DNA from 4 places in the Gordonia polyisoprenivorans genome. Region 2 is predicted to be linked to each of the others. Evidence: riboswitches for the same ligand, from Rfam matches in the RefSeq annotation. Region 2 holds a riboswitch; each other region holds the start of a gene.
The links. Region 2 has a riboswitch for cobalamin ahead of J6U32_RS27565 (HoxN/HupN/NixA family nickel/cobalt transporter). Riboswitches for the same ligand answer to the same signal wherever they lie in the genome.
Positions count from the first base shown of each region.

Region 1: another riboswitch for cobalamin. It lies ahead of J6U32_RS12180 (CbtB domain-containing protein); the one in region 2 lies ahead of J6U32_RS27565 (HoxN/HupN/NixA family nickel/cobalt transporter).
Region 3: another riboswitch for cobalamin. It lies ahead of J6U32_RS11445 (FecCD family ABC transporter permease); the one in region 2 lies ahead of J6U32_RS27565 (HoxN/HupN/NixA family nickel/cobalt transporter).
Region 4: another riboswitch for cobalamin. It lies ahead of metE (5-methyltetrahydropteroyltriglutamate--homocysteine S-methyltransferase); the one in region 2 lies ahead of J6U32_RS27565 (HoxN/HupN/NixA family nickel/cobalt transporter).

Region 1 covers NZ_CP072203.1:2,700,149-2,704,300, forward strand. Annotated here, with positions in the region: gene J6U32_RS12175 (ATP-dependent helicase) at 1-1,801, opposite strand, end outside; cobalamin riboswitch at 1,858-2,019, shown strand; gene J6U32_RS12180 (CbtB domain-containing protein) at 2,054-2,275, shown strand; gene J6U32_RS12185 (CbtA family protein) at 2,303-3,127, shown strand; gene J6U32_RS12190 ((2Fe-2S)-binding protein) at 3,210-3,872, opposite strand; gene J6U32_RS12195 (CbtA family protein) at 3,869-4,152, opposite strand, start outside.
Region 2 covers NZ_CP072203.1:4,991,042-4,995,193, forward strand. Annotated here, with positions in the region: gene J6U32_RS22355 (vitamin K epoxide reductase family protein) at 25-711, shown strand; partial or broken gene J6U32_RS27565 (HoxN/HupN/NixA family nickel/cobalt transporter) at 862-1,743, opposite strand; cobalamin riboswitch at 1,875-2,013, opposite strand; gene J6U32_RS22360 (copper resistance CopC/CopD family protein) at 2,078-3,778, opposite strand; gene J6U32_RS22365 (YcnI family copper-binding membrane protein) at 3,775-4,152, opposite strand, start outside.
Region 3 covers NZ_CP072203.1:2,540,167-2,544,318, forward strand. Annotated here, with positions in the region: gene J6U32_RS11435 (ClpP family protease) at 1-327, opposite strand, end outside; gene J6U32_RS11440 (alkaline phosphatase D family protein) at 437-2,053, opposite strand; cobalamin riboswitch at 2,155-2,364, shown strand; gene J6U32_RS11445 (FecCD family ABC transporter permease) at 2,454-3,527, shown strand; gene J6U32_RS11450 (ABC transporter ATP-binding protein) at 3,559-4,152, shown strand, end outside.
Region 4 covers NZ_CP072203.1:2,741,081-2,745,232, forward strand. Annotated here, with positions in the region: gene metE (5-methyltetrahydropteroyltriglutamate--homocysteine S-methyltransferase) at 150-2,438, opposite strand; cobalamin riboswitch at 2,607-2,773, opposite strand; gene uraH (hydroxyisourate hydrolase) at 2,877-3,203, opposite strand; gene uraD (2-oxo-4-hydroxy-4-carboxy-5-ureidoimidazoline decarboxylase) at 3,240-3,761, opposite strand; gene J6U32_RS12360 (solute carrier family 23 protein) at 3,772-4,152, opposite strand, start outside.

The DNA of each region.
Region 1 (4,152 bases), 2.3 Mb from region 2:
CCGGAGTGACCAACACACGGTCGTGGGTGATGTCCTCGATCCGCCAGCTGGTGGCTCCGAGCGCGAAGACGTCGCCGACGCGTGACTCGTAGACCATCTCCTCGTCGAGTTCGCCCACCCGCGTTTGTTTCTCGCCGACCATGAACACACCGAACAACCCACGGTCCGGAATGGTGCCACCGGAGGTGACGGCGAGCCGCTGGGCGCCGCGACGTCCGATGAGCACGTTGCGTTCGCGGTCCCAGGTGACGCGTGGACGCAGTTCGGCGAATTCGTCGGACGGGAATCGTCCGGAGATGAGATCGAGGGTCGCCTCGTACACGCCGCGGCCGAGCTCCCGATACGGTGCACTGCGGCGCACGACCTCGAACCATTCGTCGACGTGGAGTTCGTCGATCGAAGCTGCGGCGATGGTCTGCTGGGCCAGGACGTCGAGCGGGTTGGTGGGTACCCGCAGTTCCTCGATCTCGCCCTGCCGCATGCGCGACACCGCCACGGTGCAGTGGATGAGGTCGGTGCGGTGTTTGGGGAACAGCACGCCCTGACTGATCTCGCCGACCTGGTGCCCCGCCCGGCCGATGCGTTGCAGACCGCTGGCCACCGACGGCGGCGCCTCGACCTGGACGACGAGATCCACTGCGCCCATGTCGATTCCGAGCTCAAGCGAACTGGTGGCCACCACGCATCGCAACCGGCCGGTCTTGAGTTCGTCCTCGATCTCGGCGCGCTGCTCCTTGCTGACCGACCCGTGATGTGCCCGGGCCAGTAGGGTCGTGGCCGCCGAGGACGCGCCGCTACCCATCACCATGGCCGGAGCGCCCCCGGCGACCCGCGGGTTGGCTGCGGCGGGCACCGCGGCCGGCGCGCTGCGGGATTCGGCGATCTCGTTGAGCCGTGCGGTCAGTCGCTCGGCGAGGCGACGGGAGTTGGCGAACACGATGGTCGTGCGATTGGCCTCGATGAGATCGACGATCGCCGATTCGACGTAGGGCCACAGCGATCCCGCGGTCGGGGAGAACGCGTCGTCGAGATCCTCGGAACCAGGTGCGTCCGGGGGCGGCGGGATGTTGGCCATGTCTTCCACGGGCACGTCGACGCGAAGATCGAAGGTCTTGCTCGCGGGTGGACGCACGATCGTGCACGGCGCGGCACCGGTCAGGAAGCCCGCGACCACCTCGGGCGGGCGAACCGTCGCCGACAATCCGATGCGCTGTGCGGGCGTCTCCAACAACTCGTCGAGACGCTCGAGGGACAGCGCCAGATGAGTGCCGCGCTTGGTGCCGGCCACCGCATGGACCTCGTCGATGATCACGGCCTCGACGCCGGTCAGTGTCTCCCGCGCCGAGGACGTCAGCATCAGGTACAGCGACTCCGGGGTGGTGATGAGGATGTCCGGGGGTGTGCGTACCAGGCTGCGGCGGGTCGCGGCGGGCGTGTCCCCGGATCGCAGGCCGACGGTGATCGCCGGCTCGGGATCGCCGAGTTCCTGCGCCGCGCGGGTGATGCCGGTCAGCGGTGCACGCAGGTTGCGTTCGACGTCGACGGCGAGGGCCTTGAGCGGTGAGATGTAGACGACCCGGGTGCCGCGTGCCCGATCCGGGCGCGCCGCGAGCCGGTCGAGGGCCCACAGGAATGCCGAGAGGGTCTTGCCCGAACCGGTGGGGGCGATGACCAGCGTGTGGTTGCCGTCGGCGATCGAGGACCACGCCCCGGTCTGAGCGGCGGTCGGCTCGGCGAAGGTGCCGCTGAACCAGCGCCGCGTGGGCGCGGTGAAGCGATCGAGGACCGACGGCGAAGCCATTCACCCATCATCCATGCCCCCTCCGACAAATCGCAGTGGCGGTGTTCTGCTCGGTTTGTCCGATGGGTCGTGCCGGTCACATTTGTCGGGTATAGAGTTCTCGCCAGATGCTGACGGAAACCCGGTGTGAGTCCGGGACGGTCGCGCCACTGTGAGCCGGGCCGGGGAGTCACCCCCGCCCGACGAGTCAGGATTCCGCCGAGCATCGATCCGACAAGCGCTGGGACGCGTCATCCCACGAAAGGACCTCCGATGGTTGCAACCACCCACCAGAACAAGGCACGGGCCCTTGCGGTACCCGACCTCTCCGTCGCGTCGGCAGCCCTGTGGCTGACCGCCACGTTCATCCTCGCCGCGATGGCCTACTACTTCATCGGTTACGACCAAGGTGCCTGGTCGGTGTTCGGCAACGACACCCACATCCATGAATTCGTGCACGACTCCCGGCACTTCCTCGGCTTCCCCTGCCACTGATCGAACGAGCACGGGAGACAACCGAACATGGAGAAGAAATTCATCGGCGCCGGCCTGCTGTCAGGACTGGTCGCCGGGATCGTCGCCTACGTTTTCGCTCGGATCTTCATCGAGCCGCAGGTGGCCAAGGCCATCGACTACGAGGACGGACGCAGTGAGGCCGAAGAGGCCCTGATGACCGCGCACGGGCACGGCGGCCACGAGCACGGCGCCGAGGTGTTCACCCGCTCGGTGCAGGAGAACATCGGCGCGGGTGTGGGGACCATCGTGTTCGCGGTGTCGATGGGCGCGTTCTTCGCAATCGCGTTCACGATCCTGTGGACCTACCTGGCGCATCACCGCACCGGAGCGGACCCACGTTGGGCCGCGGCCCTGATCGGGCTCCTCGGCTTCGTCGCGGTCTTCGGGGTGCCGTTCTTCGCGTATCCGGCCAACCCGCCGGCCGTCGGCGACGACGACACCATCGGTGCCCGGTCGACGGCGTATCTCACCCTCACCGTCATCTCGGTGGTCGCGGTGATCGCGGCGGTCGTGCTCGCGCTCTGGCTGCGGCAACGCTGGGGAGGGCTCGCGGCCACGGCGGCAGCCGCCGTCGGTTACCTGGTGGTCGTGACCATCGCGATCGCGCTACTGCCGGAATTCCACGAGGTTCCCGAGCCGGTCATGAACGGCGACACGATCGTCTTCCCCGGATTCCCGGGAGCTGTGATCGGAGACTTCCGGGTGTATGTGATCGCCAATCAGGTGATCCTGTGGACCGTCCTGACGACGACGTTCGCGGGCATCATGACCTGGCTGAGCCGGTCCGGTTCATCTCAGCGGGTGGCGACGCCGGCCGCGGCACACAGCTGATCTCTGCACCAACGTCCGCCCCGTGCACACGTGCAGGGCGGACGTTGGTGCGTTCGTGGGGTCTGCCGAGAAGGTGGGTGGGTCAGATGAGTACGCAGTCACCGCAGACGGCGCCCCGATCGCCGCTGACCCGATAGATCAAACAGCAACTGCGCCGGCGGAATCTCGGTCCCGCGCGTAACCGCCCGTCCTCGACATGGGGCTCGGCGAGAACACGGTCGGCCGCGGCGACGGCGAGAGCGCCCTGTTCGGGGCGCGCCGTCGCGATGAGTCTGGCGGCGCTGTTGGTCGCCGAGGCGACGTTGCCCCAGAGCGTTCGCCCACTCACGCCGAAGCCGTCGCCGACGGCGTCGGTGAGTGCACCGACGACTCCGTCGGCCGGGTTGGGCCGCACGTCGGTCGCGGCGGCGGTGACCGACAGCGGATACGGCCCGCCCAGTTCGTCCTGCCACCAGAGGTCCTCCGCCGCAACCGAGATCGGCGGTTCGTCGAGCGCAGCCACGGCGATCATCGGAGCGATGAGACGGGCGACCAGCCCGAGGTGGGTCACCGATGCGGCCACCCTCTGCTCGACGGGTGCCGCGGCGCCGGCCCCGAGTGCGGCGCGCACACGTTCCACCCGCGCCTCCAGCATGTGCGGATCCTCAATGAGAGCGGCCATTGTGAGCCACGGGGCATCACACCGTTGCCCGCGGGCATGCGTGCGGACGGCGAAGAAGGGGCCGAGGTCATCGAGAGTGGTCACTGCCGGACGAGCGTAGCCTGCTCGCCGACGGTCTGCGGGGTCGAGGGATGCATCCGGTTCATCAGGGCACCGAAGACCATTCCGATGACCAGCCACACGAGAGCCTGGTTCAGGATCGAATACCACCGGAACTTCCAGAGCACGTCGGCGTCGAAGCCCGGATAGACGATCTGCCCTGGCGCATAGACCCTTCCGTCGATCGTGAGTGGGTGATCGAGGATGTTGGTGATGGGTTGCGGTGTCTCGGTGGCGGCGCGTGCAAAGCCGAACTCACTGGAGT
Region 2 (4,152 bases):
CACCCCGAGACGAAGCGACCAGCAATGAGCAGCACCACCTCTCCTTCCGGCACCACCCCGGACCCTGAGGCACCGGCGGTCGAACCGCCCGACGACGAGCTGATCGCCGCGGACGTGATCACCGATGACCGGCCGTGGTGGCTTCAGCGCCCCGACGTGTCCACCGCGACCGGCATCGTGACCCTGATTCTCGGTGTCCTCGGGTTCATCTCGGCGGCGACGCTGACGATCGAGCGCATCGAACTGCTCATCAACCCGGAGTACGTGCCGAGTTGCAGCATCAATCCGGTGCTGTCCTGTGGCTCGGTGATGGTGACCGAGCAGGCTCGTGTCTTCGGGTTCCCCAATCCGCTGATCGGTATCGCCGCCTTCTCGGTGATCATCGTGACCGGCGTGCTCACCATCGCCCGCGTCTGGCTGCCGCGGTGGTATTGGGCGGGTCAAACACTCGGGCTCGCCCTGGGTTTCGTCTTCGTCAACTGGCTCGCCTTCCAGAGCATCTACCGGATCAACGCGCTGTGCCCTTACTGCATGGTGGTGTGGACGCTGACGCCGATTCTGTTGATCCTCAGCGCCGGAAGGCTTTTCGGTGACTCGCCACGAGCCCACGACCTTCGCGGCTGGCTGTGGGTGCTGTTGCCGCTGTGGTACGCGATCATCATCGTCGCGATCGGTGTGCACTTCTGGGATTACTGGTCGACGCTGATCTGAGACGTTCTGTCTCCTCCGAGGTGGATGGTCACCGAGGTTCGGAGGGGTCCGGACCAGCCGGTGCTCCAGCCGCGCCAGTTTCCAATAGGCGATGGCGATACCCCACGCGACGATGAACATGATCACGATCGCGATGCCCGCGGTGTTCAGATCGAAACCACTGATCCAGTTGGTGATCGGGTCATCCCAGCCGAGATCGTCGTGCAGCACGCTGACCAGTTCGATGGTCCCGATGAGCAACGCCACCGCGATCGACAGGCCGGTGATGGTCAGGTTGTAGTAGATCTTGCGTGCGGGATGGGCGAACGCCCAGTCGTAGGCCACGGTCATGAACATGCCGTCGAGGGTGTCCATCAGACTCATCCCGCTCGCGAACAGCAGGGGCAGAACGAGAATCGCATACCAGGGCAATCCCGCGACAGCGCCGGTACCGGCGAGTGCGAGCAGAGCCACCTCCGTCGCGGTATCGAAGCCGAGTCCGAACAACACACCCACGGGATACATCTGGAATGGATGCCGGATGCGGCGCATCACCGGCCCGAGGAGTCGTGCGAGAAAGCCCCGGCCGTCGAGTGCCTCGTCGAGTTGCTCCTCGTCGAAACTACCGCGGCGCAGTGAGCGGAACACCCGCCAGATACCGATGAGCGCAACGATGTTGATCAGCGCGATCAGATACAGGAACGAGCCGGACGCGATCGTGCTGATGGTGCCCAGCGCATGCCGGGCGGGCGAATCGTCGTCGGCGAGCGCCGAGACCGCGTGGGCGCCGGCGACCACGAGTATCGCCATCACGAAGACGATCGTGGAATGCCCCATGGCGAACCAGAATCCGACCGATTTCGGGCGTTTGCCGTCATTCATCAGTTTGCGGGTGGTGTTGTCGATCGCGGCGATGTGATCGGCGTCGAATGCGTGCCGCAGACCGAAGGTGTAGGCCGTGACGGCGAGACCCACACTGAAGACCTGCTTACCAAGGCTGTAGTGGTGCGGCACGATGACCATGAACAGCACACCGAAAGCCACGGCGTGCATCGCCGCGATGACGCCGAGTTGTACTGCGGCGTGGACCCAGTCGGTCCGGGTCCATCTGGTGCTACCGGCCGAGCCGATCTGGCCGGCGGCCGAGGATGCAGAATTCACGTGAGAGCCTTTGGATTACGCGTCCGGACAAGGTGACGTGGGCCAGGGTCTGGCTGACCGTGCCCGTTCGGCACGGATGACAGTGGCGCGACCGCACCGGATTTCCACCGGTTTCCTGGATTCCCACGCGCTGACGAAGGACGCTACTCCCTCGGCGGTGAAATCAATCGACGAGGCGTCTCGCAGACCGGGGAATTCCCGACGGGAACTCACGACCCCGGGGGCATCACCACACGACAAATCCGACGGTGGTGACCTGCGCGTCGGAATCGCTGAACTGCACGGTCAGCGTCAGTGTCCACGCACCGGCGACGGGAACCGACGCCGCAACGCTGTGCCAGCGGGCCGACCCGGGCGAGCCCGTGTCCGTTGTGTCCGATTGGGCCGGAACGAATCTCAGCGCCAACGACGGAATCCCCGCCGACTCCGAGGACAATGTGGCGCGCAGCGACCGGGCCCGGATCGGCGTCCCGTGACCGTCATCGAGGGTCACGTCCACCACGGTGGCGCCGCGGCGCGTTGTCGATACCGACACCTGTGCCGAGCCGTCGTCGAGAGGGGCCACCACCTGCACCGGCGGACCGTATGTGGTGCGCGCGGGCGGTTCGGTGACCAAGACGGAGGTGACGACGAGGACAGCGATGCCGCATGCCATCTCGAGCGGCACCGAACGCCGAAGACGGCTGAGGCCGAGGCGACGACGCGCGTATGCCGCCAGGCCGAGCATCGACAGTACGAGAGCCGATTTGACGAGTAGCACGACACCGTAGGTGGTGTCCCACAGCGCTTGCACCGGCCAGATCTGCCGCCACGCCTGGAATTCCCCGGAGAGCACCAGGACGACCACCATGGCGAACGCCCACCTCGACCACCGGTGCAACACGGCAGGTGTCAGCAGCTCAGGCGTCGGCGGTTCGGATTCCGGGGATTCAGGTGTCGCCGATTTGGACGCCACCGCGGCTGGGTTCCGGGAGTGCTTGTAAGACAATATGATCAGCACCATCGAGAGCAGCCCGCCGAGCCACAGCATCATTGCCACCACGTGCAGGGTGGTGACCGGCACGGCCAGCCATGCCAGATCCCCCACCGACGCATGGCCGTCGGCGGCGATGGTGACGGCGACACCCAGCCCGCAGGCCCCGATCAGCGCTGCACCCCACGCATGTGGAACTCGCCGGCGCGCGGCCGCGAACAGCACCGGCCCGAGCACCACGACCAGGGCCGCTCTGATGAGCACCACCCTCGTATCGCCACCGTCGAGGCCGGAGGAGAGGGCCGAGCCCGAGAAAGCCTGGCTCACAACGACATCTGCCTTTTCGGCGGCCCGGACGAGAACCGTCCCCGCACAGGCCAGCACCGCCAGAACCCAACTCGACGCCACCGCCCGTCGGAATCGTTTGAGCGCCAACGTTCTCGGATACAGCATCAGCGACACCACCGCGAGACCCACAGCGCCCACCAGGCCCGCGTAGAGCAGCACCTGCGATGCGCGATCGAGTGCGGCGACCGAGGCGGCGACCGGCGGTGCCACCGGGGCGGGCGCTCCGGGGTCGGCCCGCACGCCGAACACGATGGACCCGGTGACCACGTGGGTGTCGGCGGAGATGACTCGCCAGGTGGCCGAATAACTTCCGGCAGGCAGATCGGGGCGCACCGGGATGACCAGGGCGTTGCCGGCCGAGATCAGATGTGGTGAGCCGGTGTCGACGCGATCGCCCTGTGCCGAGATGACACGCGCGGGATCGGCTCCCACACTGATGTTCTCGTCGAAGGTCAACACCACCTGTGACGGCGAGATGGCGACTCGCGAGTCGCCGGCGGGCACGCTGGAGACCAGGGTGGCATGTGCGCCGGCCAGGCCGGGAGTGGCCATCACCAACGCACATACCACCCCGGTGAACACCAGGAGCGCTCTGCGCCAACTCAATTCGATGAACGCCCCTTGCGAATCAGCGCGAGGTTGGCTACCCCGACCAGCAGGGCGATGATCGCGATGACCAATCCGGCGATACCCGGCCATGACGGTGACGAAGTCGAGTCATTCGACATCGACTGATCGGTCGTGTGTCCACCGGATGCGGCGGCGAGGGAGAGCACGGGCGCCGGATGCTCGGGCTCGGCGTGACCGGAGACCGCTTTCTCGTTCCAGTTCACGACGGTGCCGTCACTGTAGGTCTGCTGGGCGGGCAACGAGAGCGTCGCCTTGTCGGGTAGCGGTCCCGCCGACACGCTGAACGTGTCGAAGCTCCCGGGCGCGATGGCTGCCTGCGGGGTCTGCGCCTTCCAGATTACCTGGGAGAC
Region 3 (4,152 bases), 2.5 Mb from region 2:
CAAGATGTACCGTTTTCCGCGGGTACCGCAGCAGAGCAAGAATTGCCCGGCGCTGTAGGCCATTCCGAGGTTGACCGTCACCACGTCGTTCGGGACGATCCGCATCGTGTCCATGATGGCGAGCATCGCGGGCACCGAGCCGCCCGGAGAGTTGATCCACAGGCCGATGTCGGCGACCGGATCCTGTGCCGACAGCATCACCAACTGTGCGCACAGCGCGCTGCCGATCTCGTCGTCGAGCGCCGAATCGAGCATCAGGATGCGTTGGTTCAGCAGGCTCTCGGCGGTGCGTTTGCGGAGGGGCGGGGAAGTTTTGTGTTCGCTCATGCGTCCAGCGTGTCGAGGCGGCCCGGACGGTGCCAGTCGGTGCTGCTGTGCGCGGAATCGCGCGGCGCACAGCAGATGTGGTGCGGGCACAGTTGCTCTGATGGTCTGCTCAGAGCACCTCGACCTCGGGGCGTCCGGCCGGAATGGTCACCACTGCGCGGGTGTGGAGCCGGGCGTCGGCGGTGCTGACGGTCGGGCAGACCCGGAACCGCGCCTCCCACCGGTCGTGGGTGATCGTGTTCAGGACGTATCCGCGTTGGGCGTTGCCGAATCGTACGTGGGGTGAGGCGGCCTTGAGTTGTCGATCGGACTCGTCACTGTCGGCACCGTCGCCGCCGGAGCTGATGGATGTGCCCGCCAACTCGACACCGACCGTGGGCGCAGGTCGGGTGTAGATGGATCGCAACTCCGACACCACATTCCGGTGGATGTCGCCGACGATCGACACGAGATTGGCGGTTCGGCGTTCGCGGGCGCCCTCGAGGACACGGGCCCGCGACGCCTCGTACCCGCTCCATCCGTCCATGCTCACCGCGCGGACCCCGTCACGCTCGCGCGCGAGGTCGGCGATCGTCGTCTGGTGGGCCAGGACGTTCCATCGGCTGCCGGACGCGGCGAGACCGTCGAGAATCCACCGCTCCTGGGCTGCGCCGGTGATGGTGCGGTGCGGGTCGGCGGTGGCCGCGTTCTGCCCGGTGTCGTTGTCGCCGTTGACCTGATCGCTGCGGTGAGTACGCGTGTCGAGGACGCTGAACTGAGCAAGATCGCCGAACGTGAAGCGACGATAGGCACGAAATCCGCGCCCGGGCGGGGCGAGCCGAACGGCGGTGTTCTCCCACCAGGCGCGCATGCCCGCAGCCCGGCGGAGCAGGAACTGCGGTAGGGGTTGGTCGTCCTCGGGAATGTCGGCGGCCCAGTTGTTGTCGACCTCGTGGTCATCGAAGATCGTGATGAACGGGCTCATCCGATGCGCCGCTTGCAGGTTCGGGTCGAGTTTGTACAGGGCATAGCGTTCGCGGTAGTCGTCGAGGTCACGGCATTCGCGATACGCCGACGCCGGCACCACCGCGGTATCGCGTGCACCGCCGCCCATCGGGATCGGCTTCTCGTAGATGTAGTCGCCCAGATGAAACACCACGTCGGGGGCCTCGCGGGCCATGTCACCGAACGCCGGGTAGTGGCCGTCGGCCCAGGCCTGACAGGAGGCGAGGGCGAATGACATTGCGCCGGTGGGAGTTCCGGTGCGTTGCGCGGTGCGGGTCCGGCCGACCTCGGAGACTTCACCGAGCGCGCGGAATCGGTAGAAGTAGTCGGTACCCGGCGTCAGGCCGCGGACGTCGACGTGCACGCTGTGCCCGGTGTTCGGGCCGGCGCGGGTCACCCCGCGCGCCACGACGATCCGCATCCGTTCGTCGCGGGCCACTTCCCAGCCGACATCGTGGGTGTCTCGGCCCATACCCGCCCCGGGTGCGAGGGGGTCGGTCGCCAGCCTGGTCCACAGGATGACAGCGTCGGGGAGCGGGTCGCCGGAGGCGATTCCCAGGGTGAACGGGTGGCCGGCACCTCGGACTCGTGGAGCGGAGGCGGCGTCGGTGGCGAACAGGGTGGGGGCGGTGGCCAGCCCGGCGGACAGCGCGGTCCAGGTGAGGAATCGACGGCGGGTCGTGCCGGCGCGCAGCACCTTGTCCGGGGTGACACGTAGCGGAGCGTGGTTGGGGGAGCGCATGCGTCGAGGCGATCACCGCACGGTGTCGTCACGGACGACGACCGGCCACGAGTCGGTGATGCGGGAGTGAAGACCTGGGCGACGCCTCGGCGAGATGCCTGCTACGCTCAGCGCGCGTCGGTTCCGACCGGGCCACACGGGCCGGTCGGTGAAAAGGGAATCTGGTGAGAATCCAGAGCTGCCCCGCAGCGGTGACGGAAACGACAGCGGCTCCTCGCACTGGACTTCACGGTCCGGGAAGCGGCCGCGGGTAGGTGGCATCTCGGTGCCGGGTCCGAAGTCCGAAGACTTGCCGCCGTGGCCATGGGCAACCGTGGTCGACACTTGCCTCGCGGGATATGGCCGGTGCGCCGATCTGTCGTGCGCGGCTGTCTTCCGCCCGACGAGAGACCGTGCCACAGTGGATGATCACACCTCTCCGCAGGCCACCCCGGCCGCGCCGACCTGGACGCGTGTCGGCGTGTTCGCGGCGCTCGGTGTGCTCGCGCTGTTCGTGGTCGCGTGGGCCGGTGTGGCGTTCGGTACCGCCGACGTCGGTGGTACCGACGTGCCGCGCTTCGTGTGGGCCGCGCTGACCGGCGGCCCGATCTCCGCCGACGACGCCGCCGCGTACTGGATCGTCATCGATTCCCGGGTACCACGCGTGATCACCGGAGCGGTGGTGGGTGCCGGGTTGTCGGTCGTCGGAGTGGTCGTGCAGGCGATGGTGCGCAACCCGCTCGCCGACCCCTACGTCCTCGGTATCTCGTCCGGCGCATCGGTGGGGGCCACGAGCGTGGTGCTCTTCGGCGTCCTGTCGGGCATCGGGCTCTACGCCATGCCGGTCGCCGCCTTCGCCGGAGCTCTGCTCGCCACCCTCATCGTGTTCGGGATGGCCTCCGGCGCAGGCGGATTGACACCGTTACGCCTCGTGTTGACCGGCACCGCGGTGGGCTACGGCTTCTCGGCGCTGACCACCGTGCTGGTGTTTCTCGCACCCACCGGCGACGCCGCGCGCAGCGTGATGTTCTGGCTCCTGGGCAGTCTGGCCGCGGCCAGCTGGTATTCGGCGGTCCTCGTGGGCGTCGTGACCGTCGGCGGGGTGATCGCGGTGGCGAGCCTGGCGCGCTCGCTCAATGCGCTCGCCATGGGTGACGAGGTCGCCGCATCCCTCGGATTGTCGGCGTCGCGGTTCCGCGTCATGGCATTCGCGTTGTCGGCGTTGATGACCGGCGTGATGGTGTCGGTGTGCGGGGCGATCGGCTTCGTCGGGCTCGTCGTTCCCCACGTCGCGCGGTTACTCGTCGGCGCCGACCATCGCCGACTCGTGGTGATCGCTCCGCTGATCGGCGCGGTGTTCCTCGTCGCGGCAGATCTCGTCGCCCGAACCGCCGTGCCGCCGCAGGAACTGCCGCTGGGCGCGATCACCGCCGCCGTCGGGGTGCCGATGTTCCTGATCCTCATGCACCGCCGGCGCAGCGTGGTCGATCGATGAAACGGGTTGACGGCCACCGGAGGTCGGGAACATGACCACAGCGGGGTATCACGGGGTCGGCGTCGACATCGGTTCGGTGACGCTGCTGCGTGAGGTGACCTTCACCGCCGCGCCGGGGAGTTTTCTCGGCGTGATCGGACCCAACGGCAGCGGGAAATCGACACTGCTGCGTTGTCTGTATCGCGCCCAGCGCCCCACCGTCGGCCACGTCGAGGTCGACGGCGTCGACGTCACCGCGATCTCGATGCGCGACAACGCCCGTCAGGTCGCCGCGCTCACCCAGAGTTCCACGCTGGACTTCGATTTCACCGCAGCCGAGGTGATCGCCAGCGGTCGGTTCCCGCATCGGTCGATCGCGCGGACATCCCGGGCGAGGGACGCCGCGGCGGTCGAGGAGGCCATGGGTGTCGCCGGAGTCGGCCATCTCGCCGACCGCGTCTTCACCTCGCTGTCCGGGGGTGAGGCGCAACGGGTGCTGATCGCGCGGGTACTCGCCCAGCAGCCGCGGGTGATGGTGCTCGACGAGCCGACCAACCATCTCGATGTGCGACACCAGTTCTCGGTGCTGGCCGCAGCCCGGGACTCCGGCGTCACCGTGGTCGCGGCGCTGCACGATCTGAACATC
Region 4 (4,152 bases), 2.2 Mb from region 2:
ATCGATCGCACTCGCCGCCGCGGGATTGCTCGCGGCCGACAAGCGACCTCACACTGGTCGGTACGGCATCTGCCGACCGACTGCGGAGCGCACCCGGGGCGCGCACCCGAGCTCTCCCGCTCCGCAATCGGCTCAGCTGATTGTCGTGCTCAGTTGGCCAGTGCGCGAGTGGTTTTGGCCGCCGAGACCAGATTCGTCAGCGCCGCGGTCACCTCGGTGGTGCCGCGAGTCTTCAGGCCACAGTCCGGATTCACCCACAGGCGCTGCGGCCCGACGGCATCGAGCGCCGCGCGCAACGACGATTCGATCTCGGTGACGTCGGGGACACGCGGTGAGTGGATGTCATATACACCCGGCCCGACGCCGTTGGCGAATCCGATGGCATTGAGGTCGGCGAGGACCTCCATGCTCGACCGTGCCGCCTCGATCGAGGTGACATCGGCGTCGAGTTCGGCGATCGCACCGATGACCTCGCCGAACTCCGAGTAGCACAGATGGGTGTGGACCTGCGTGGCGTCGTCGACACCCGAGGTGGCCAGGCGGAATGCCCGCACCGCCCAGTCCAGGTACGCGGGTTTGTCGGCGTCGCGCAGCGGGAGCAGCTCACGGAGGGCCGGCTCGTCGACCTGGATGATGCCGATGCCGATCCGCTCGAGATCGATCGTCTCGTCCCGGATCGCGAGGGCGATCTGGTCGGCCGAGTCCGACAGGGGCTGATCGTCACGCACGAACGACCACGCGAGAATCGTGACGGGTCCGGTGAGCATGCCCTTGACCGGCTTGCCGGTCAGCGACTGGGCGTAGGCGATCCAGTCGACGGTCATCGGCGCCGGGCGGGACACGTCGCCGAACAGGATCGGCGGACGCACGCACCGAGTCCCGTAGGACTGCACCCAGGCGTGGGCGGTGGCGAAGAAGCCGTCGAGCTGCTCGGCGAAATACTGCACCATGTCGTTGCGTTCGGGTTCGCCGTGGACGAGCACATCGAGCCCGATCTCCTCCTGCAGCGCAACCACATCGGCGATCTCCGCCCGCATCCGACGGACGTACTCGGCGTCGTCGATCCCACCGGAGCGCAGCGCGGCGCGCGCCAGTCGGATCGCCGAGGTCTGTGGGTAGGAGCCGATGGTCGTGGTGGGCAACGGCGGGAGATTCAGCCGCTCGGTCTGCGCAGCCGCGCGGGCCGAGGCATCGCCGCGCGTGCGTGCGGCGTCGGTGAGGGCGGCCAGACGCTCACGCACCGCCGGATCGTGCACGCGCGGATCGGATTCGCGGGTGGCCAGTGCCGCGGCAGCGGCATCGAACGCGTCGGCCTGAGACGGCCGACCGTGGCGCAGCGCCTCCGACAGGATCGCGACCTCGCGGTACTTCTCGGCCGCAAAGGCCAGCCAACCGCGCAGGTTGTCGTCGAGTTCGGTTTCGGGTTCGACGGAATACGGCACGTGCAGCGTCGAGCACGAGGTGGACACCGCCAACGACCCCGCCGACCCGAGCAGGGTGCCCAGGGTGGCAAGCGCTTTCTCGAGATCGGTTCGCCAGATGTTGCGCCCGTTGACCACGCCGGCCACCACGAGCATGTCGGCCAGTTCGGGAACGCCGACCACCGTTTCGACCGAGCCCTCGATCAGATCGACGGCCACCGCCTCGATACCGGTGCGCGCGAGGGCGCGCACACTGTCGCGGGCGTCGCCGAAGTACGTGGCGACGCAGAGTGCCGGTCGTGAGTTCGCTTGCGCGAGGGTCGAGTACACCGATCCGGCCAGCGCGGGGAGGCGGTCTGCGGCATCGGTGACCAGGATCGGTTCGTCGATCTGTACCCACTCGACCCCGGCCGCGGCGAGACGGGCCAGCAGGTCGAGATACAGCGGCAGCAGCTCGTTGACGCGATCAAGCGGAGAGCCCTCGTCTGCGGTGTCGTGGGCGGATTTCGACAACGCGAGGAAGGTGATCGGCCCGATGACGACCGGGCGTGCGGTCACGCCGGCGGCCTGCGCCTCGGCCACCTCGGCGAGAACCTTCTCCGGGTGCAGGGAGAAGGCGGTGGCGTCACCGATCTCGGGCACGAGGTAGTGGTAGTTGGTGTCGAACCACTTGGTCATCTCCAGCGGTGTGACGTCGGCGGTGCCGCGGGCCGCTGCGAAGTAGCGGTCGAGGGGATCGGTGATGTGTGCGACCCGCTCGGGCAGGGCGCCGAGCAGCACGGCGGTGTCGAGCATCTGATCGTAGTAGGAGAAGGTGTTGACCGGAATCGAGTCGAGGCCGGCCGCCGTGAGCGCCGCGATGGTGTCGCGCCGCAGCCCGGCGGCCACGGTCTCGAGGCCGGCGGCGTCGATGCGCCCGGCCCAGTAGCTCTCGATCGCGCGCTTGAGCTCACGGTGTGGCCCGATGCGTGGTGTGCCGAGCACGGTGGCGGAAAACGGGGTCGTCCGTTGGGACATGGGTGGTGCACTCCTGCAATGGTTTCCGACGGTCCGCCGCCGTTGCAGGGCGTGCCGAAGGGACGCCGGAGAGAACGTGCACGGCATCCGCGCATCACCTGGCACTCGCTTCGACCTGCGCCCATTCCACGAGGCGACGAGCCACCGGCCGCGGCGCGGCCGGTACAGCAGGCAGGTCTTCGGACTCGTCGGCGGGCGACCATCAGGTCGCGGTCCTAGTGGCCGTCGCTTCCCGGACGCATGCGTCCAGTGCTCGATGACGGCGGTCGTTCCGACATACCGCTGCGGGACAGTTCCGGATTCGCACCGGATTCCCTCTTACGACGCCGGACCCGGACGCGGGGCCCCACGACATCGGAGGCCACGACAGACGGGGCGGCGAACCAACTGCACCGCCGAGCATAGAGGATATCCCCGAATACCGGTGTGCGCGCCCGGTCAGCTACCGCGATAGGTGGAGTACGAGTACGGGCTCAGCAGCAGCGGGACGTGGTGATGCCGTTCGGGATCGTCGACGGTGAAGCAGATGTCGACCTCCGGATAGAATCCCCGGATGTCGTTGTCGGCGAACCACTCTCCGGTGTCGAACACCAGATGGTAGATGCCGGGCACGAGCGGGTCGCTGTTCACCTGCGCGATGCGACCGTCGGAATCGGTGACGCCGGAGGCGACTTCGCCGCCCGCGGCATCCTGCAGGGAGACCACGACGCCCACCGCGGGTGCACCGGAGACCGCGTCGAGGACATGGGTGGACAGACCGGTCATCTCGGTGGTTCGCTCCTCGTGGATCGCCTGCGATTCTCAGTCGTCAACATACTCGATCGCCGGGGTGAGCATGCGCTGCAGTCGACTTCGGTTGATCTTGGCCAACTCCATCCGCAGCACCCTCCGCTCGGTCGCCGGGTCGTTGCGCATCCGCTCCTTGAGGATGGCCAGCAACTCCGCCGCCGGCCGCCCATTGGCGAAGACAAGGTACACGTGCCCGAACTTCTCGTCGTAGGCCTTGTTGAGCTCCTTGAGTTCGACCAACACCGCCGGATCGGCGCCGGTCACCCCGGACTGCTCACGCGTGGAGGACGCGTTGTCCGGGCGGTCGCCGATCCGGGGGTGACCGGCCAGGGCCTCGTCGAGGTCGGCATCGGTGAGCTCGGCCAGGATGAGATCGGCATAGGAGAGCAATGCCTCGTCGTCGGAGAAGGGTCGGGCCTTGGCCACACGCAGCGCCCAGATCGACGAACTACAACACTCGTAGAGCGTGCCGATGGCCTGCCGTTCGGTCAGCTCGTTGAAACTGGGCAACCCGCGCCAGTCGACTCGTCGCACGCCGATCAGCCTAGGAGAGTTCGGGCTGACGGCCGAATCGCACCGACGTCAGCGGGTTGGCATCGGCAACCAGATCGTCGAAGCGATAGTTGACGATCTTGGCGATCTCGATGAGCGCGAACGACTTCTCGGAGGTCTCCGAGTTGTCCATGCGGGACCAGCCGTTGCGCAGCACGCGGTCGTAACGCTCGGTCTCGCGGGCGCAGATCACCAACGGGAACCCGAAGTGCTCCCGATAGGCGGCAGCGAGATTCACGACGTTCTCGTGCTCGGTCTCCTCGAGGTGCGACAGACCCTTGTGGTCGACCGCGATCAGCTCGCCGGTTTCCTCGTCCTCGGCGCCGAGGTCGGGGAAGGCCTGGATGAGGTCGAGCTGTTGGGTGTCGCTGCC